DNA from 2 places in the Synechococcus sp. WH 8016 genome. Region 2 is predicted to be linked to the other one. Evidence: predicted binding sites of a transcription regulator. Region 2 holds the regulator's gene; the other holds the start of a gene.
The links. The regulator HrcA, encoded in region 2, represses chaperone genes, less so after heat shock. The targets are predictions, from matches to a motif close to TTAGCACTCNNNNNNNNNGAGTGCTAA.
Positions count from the first base shown of each region.

Region 1: groES (co-chaperone GroES) is a predicted target of HrcA. The motif match lies at 932-958, and genes of this name have one in related genera.

Region 1 is NZ_AGIK01000004.1:27,651-30,118, forward strand. It holds gene groL (chaperonin GroEL) at 1-498, opposite strand, end outside; gene groES (co-chaperone GroES) at 568-879, opposite strand; gene atpD (F0F1 ATP synthase subunit beta) at 1,101-2,468, shown strand, end outside.
Region 2 is NZ_AGIK01000003.1:48,003-50,470, forward strand. It holds gene SYN8016DRAFT_RS08775 (DUF3352 domain-containing protein) at 1-78, opposite strand, end outside; gene SYN8016DRAFT_RS08780 (rhodanese-like domain-containing protein) at 127-477, shown strand; gene SYN8016DRAFT_RS08785 (heat-inducible transcriptional repressor HrcA) at 549-1,541, shown strand; gene SYN8016DRAFT_RS08790 (ABC transporter substrate-binding protein) at 1,543-2,468, shown strand, end outside.

The DNA.
Region 1 (2,468 bases), on a different contig from region 2:
ATCCATGGCATCAGCAATCATCTTGCCAACTTCTTCGTCGTTGCCGGCAGAGATCGTGCCGACCTGCGCAATCGCATTGCTATCGGCAATTGGCTTTGCATTTTCCTGGATCTTGCCAACCAAGAATTCAGATGCTTTATCAATCCCCTTCTTCAAAGTGATTGCATTGGCGCCGGCTGCCACATTGCGCAGACCCGCTTTCACCATGGCATGCGCCAAAACGGTGGCCGTTGTGGTGCCATCACCAGCAGCATCATTCGTTTTGGATGCAGCCTGACGAATGAGCGCCACACCGGTGTTTTCGATGTGATCTTCGAGTTCGATCTCTTTGGCGATCGTTACTCCATCATTGATGATTTGAGGAGCACCAAATTTCTTCTCAAGAACCACATTGCGACCCTTGGGGCCAAGGGTTACTGCGACGGCTTCGGCGAGAATGTCGATACCTTTTTCGAGAGCGCGACGAGCGTTCTCGTTATAAATAATACGCTTAGCCATAAGAGGCAATTAATGAGGATGTAAAGGAAAATTCAGTCGTTTCTGAGATAAAACTCAGAGGGATTGCGGTCAACCCACAACAGCAAGAATGTCTTTCTCGGACAACAGGACGTACTCGTCGCTGCCAAGCTTGATGTCTGTACCGGCGTATTTGCTGTACAGAACCTTGTCGCCGATGCTGACTTCAGGAGCCTGACGGCTTCCATCGTCGTTGGACTTACCAGGACCCACCTGGACAACTTCGCCCACCTGAGGCTTTTCTTTGGCCGTATCAGGAAGAAGGATGCCGCCTGCAGTCTTCTCTTCGGATTCAGAGATTTTTACGAAGACGCGGTCTCCAAGAGGCTTAACGGTGGAAACGCTGAGAGAAACAGCTGCCATAAGTATTTGAGAAGCAGGGACAGGGCGCTCGGCGCCGCTCGATCGACGCGAGTTAGCACTCGGGATCGATGAGTGCCAAAGCTAGGTCCGTGCATGGGTGAAGCACCAGCGGTGACCTGTGCGGGTGACCGAACAGCGAGAGCAACATCAAGACGGTGTTAAGGTTCTGCCGCTCAGGAAGGGATCGTCCTGTTGCGCGTCCCTCTCACTTCTCCTTACTTATGGCCGCTGCTGCTCCTGCCTCTACCGGTTCCAAGGGCGTTGTCCGTCAGGTAATCGGACCGGTTCTGGACGTGGAATTTCCAGCCGGCAAACTCCCCAAAATTCTCAACGCGTTACGTATTGAGGGCACCAACACTGCTGGTGAAAAGATCGGCCTAACCGCCGAAGTCCAGCAATTGCTTGGTGACCACAGAGTCCGTGCGGTGGCCATGAGTGGCACCGATGGTCTTGTGCGCGGAATGGAAGCCTTGGACACTGGCTCACCCATCTCTGTCCCTGTGGGAGAAGCCACCCTGGGCCGAATCTTCAACGTGCTCGGAGAGCCCGTTGACGAGCAAGGCCCCGTCAATACCGACGTCACTTCCCCAATTCACCGCGAAGCTCCCAAGCTCACTGAACTCGAAACCAAGCCCAAGGTGTTCGAGACAGGCATCAAGGTGATCGACCTTCTCGCGCCTTACCGCCAGGGAGGCAAGATTGGCCTCTTCGGTGGTGCCGGAGTGGGCAAAACCGTTTTGATTCAGGAGCTCATCAACAACATCGCCAAAGAACACGGCGGCGTGTCTGTGTTTGGTGGTGTGGGTGAGCGCACCCGCGAAGGCAACGACCTTTACGAAGAATTCAAGGAGTCCGGCGTGATCAACGCCGACGATCTCTCCAAGTCGAAAGTGGCCCTCTGCTACGGCCAAATGAATGAGCCTCCCGGCGCTCGCATGCGCGTGGGTCTCTCAGCTCTGACAATGGCCGAGCACTTCCGCGATGTGAACAAGCAGGACGTTCTGCTCTTCGTGGATAACATTTTCCGCTTCGTGCAAGCCGGTTCTGAGGTTTCCGCTCTCTTGGGTCGGATGCCTTCAGCTGTGGGCTACCAGCCCACCCTGGGTACGGACGTGGGTACTCTCCAGGAGCGCGTTGCTTCCACACTGGAAGGTTCCATCACCTCCATTCAGGCCGTTTACGTCCCTGCTGACGATCTCACCGACCCAGCTCCTGCCACAACGTTTGCTCACCTCGATGCAACAACGGTTCTGAACCGTGCCTTGGCTTCGAAGGGTATCTACCCCGCGGTGGATCCTCTCGATTCCACAAGCACCATGCTTCAGCCAGCCGTTGTGGGTGATGAGCATTACCGCACAGCCCGTGCTGTTCAATCCACCCTTCAGCGTTACAAGGAGCTTCAGGACATCATCGCCATTCTTGGCTTGGATGAACTCTCTGAAGACGACCGTCAGACTGTGGATCGTGCTCGCAAAATCGAGAAGTTCCTATCCCAGCCCTTCTTCGTTGCCGAAATCTTCACCGGAATGCCTGGCAAGTACGTGAAGCTTGAAGACACCATCAGTGGCTTCAATCAAATTCTTGCTGGC
Region 2 (2,468 bases):
CCACCACAGGCCCAATGCGGTGGTTAGCAGCAACACCACCGTTGCAGCGACAGCTAAAAGGAAGGAACGCGCCTTCATGAAGCAGCAGGCGTGGGTATGGCCTCATCTTTGTTCATGATGAATCCCATGACACCCTCTTCACCCCAATCGATCAGCGCCAAAGACCTTCACGCGTGGCTAGCGAGCGGCAGTGCCCTTCAGCTCGTTGATGTTCGCGAGCACTCCGAACTGGAGATCGCTCCCTTCCCCGGGCAGGTGGAACATTTGCCGCTAAGTGAATCAAATCTATGGCTTTCCGATCTGACCGCAAGGCTGACCACCAGCAAACCCATCGTGGTCATTTGTCACGCCGGGATCCGTAGCCGAAATTTTGGCTGCTGGCTCTTAGAGCAAGGACCGGATTATGAGGTATGGAACCTAGAAGGCGGCATTCATGCCTGGAGTGTGGACGTCGACCCGAGCGTTCCCCGGTACTGAGCAGCGGTTCATGACAACGCCACCAATCCAAGGGGAAACCTCCGTACGATCACAGCGCTGATTGTGTGCCTGTGCAGCCGCTGCCCCGCCGACAACAGGAGGTGCTCAGGGCCACAGTGCACCACTACGTAGACACCATTGAGCCAGTGGGGAGCCGAACCCTGGTTCAGAGGTTCGATCTGCAAGCCAGTGCTGCCACCGTGCGTTCAGCCATGGGGGCTTTGGAGCAGCGGGGTCTTCTCACCCAACCACATACATCTGCCGGACGGGTTCCAAGCCCCAGTGGATACAGGCATTACGTGGATTGTCTGCTTCCGAAGCCCGGAACAATCGCCCAACATCTCGATCAGGAGTTAACCCAACTCAGCCTTCGCTGGGCAGCGCTTGATGATCTGCTCCAAAACATGGCGAGAAGGCTCACCGATTTCACGGGACTGATGAGCCTGATCACGCACCCCAGCCAAGGGCAACCCGCACTGGAAGCGATCCGACTGGTGCGCAGCGAGGAGCGCTTGCTGGTGATGTTGGTGAAGAATTCCAGCCAAGCCAGTCACCTCAATCTTCGGCTGCCCTACGGCAGTGAGCACCAAATCGAAGCGATGGATCAATGGGCGCGTCGGCAGCTCGACGGCAACGGCCGTTTGAATTGGAATGCACTGCCAAGAGAATTGCAGGCCTGCGGCAGAGCCCTCCGCGATGCCATTGACAGCCATCAGACCTTGCAAACCACCCAAGAAACCAAGGCTCTCTTTCATGGCGTGTCTCGGCTCGTCGCCGAGCCCGAATTCAGCCAAAGCGCCAAGCTCAGACCACTCCTTGAATTGATGGATCAGAGTCCTGCAGCCCTAACCCTCTCCGCTTCCGGTCCTGGATATGGCGTCTGGATCGGCCAAGAACATCCCGAACAGGCTTTGCACCACTGCTCAGTGGTTCAAGCCACCTGCACAAGCTCCACAGACGGCGTGGGGCATGTGGCGCTTGTGGGGCCAATGCGCATGGCCTACGCCACAGCACTCGCTGCCGTTAAGAGTGCCGCCCATCATCTCGAGAATCTTCTGAACTGACATGGCGTTCCAAGGAAGACCCCTGCCCCCCCCGGTCGCCATCGTCCTCGGACTCAGCATCGGGGGGGCTTTGTTTGCCATTTGGAGCGGTGTCAACCTGACAACGAACCAGGAGCCGTTTGAGCCCGCGCCGAACACCTCGATTGCCTCCAACGAGGCAGAACGAAGCGTTGCGAGCGAGAACCTTGATTCACTTCTCAACGAAGAACCCCGCCCTTGGTTGCTGGCACAGTCCCTTCCCCTGAAAGGCCCCTCCGGGCATATCGGAGAGCGCTTCGCCCTAGGTATCGACACTGTTCTACGAGAGTTGAATAACCGTGGTGGCATCGCCGGACGCCCCGTCAAGGTTTGGCGGATCGATGATGGCTATGAGCCAGAAAATACGCTGCGTAATACCCGCTTTTTTGCGGCCGAGCCTGATGTTTTGGCCCTCTTCGGCTTTTTTGGCACACCCACGAGCAAAGCGGCCCTACCGATTGCCAAGACGGCGGGACTCACCCTTGTTGCTCCTCTCACAGGTGCTAGCGCCCTACGGGCACAAGGTCAGACAGGGGTGTTGCACTTCCGAGCCAGCTATGCGGAAGAAGCTCGGCGGATCGTCAATCACCTCGTCAACGACGGCTTCGTCAGAATTGCAGTGGCGTATCAGAACGACGCCTATGGAAAAGACGTGCTTGCCAGCACAGTGGAGGCCCTGAAAAAGCACAATCTCAGCGCTGTCAGCACAGCGGCCCTACCACGAAACTCCATTGAAACAAAGCAAGCCGCCGACACGATTATCAAATCAAAGCCCGATGCCCTCATCGTGATCTCACTGAGCAAAACGATGGCCTCGTTGGTGAACAACCTGCATCGAAATGGCAGCCGCCCGCAATTAATGACCATCTCTCCAACAGGAACCAAAGCGCTGTTTCGGGATCTACCGCA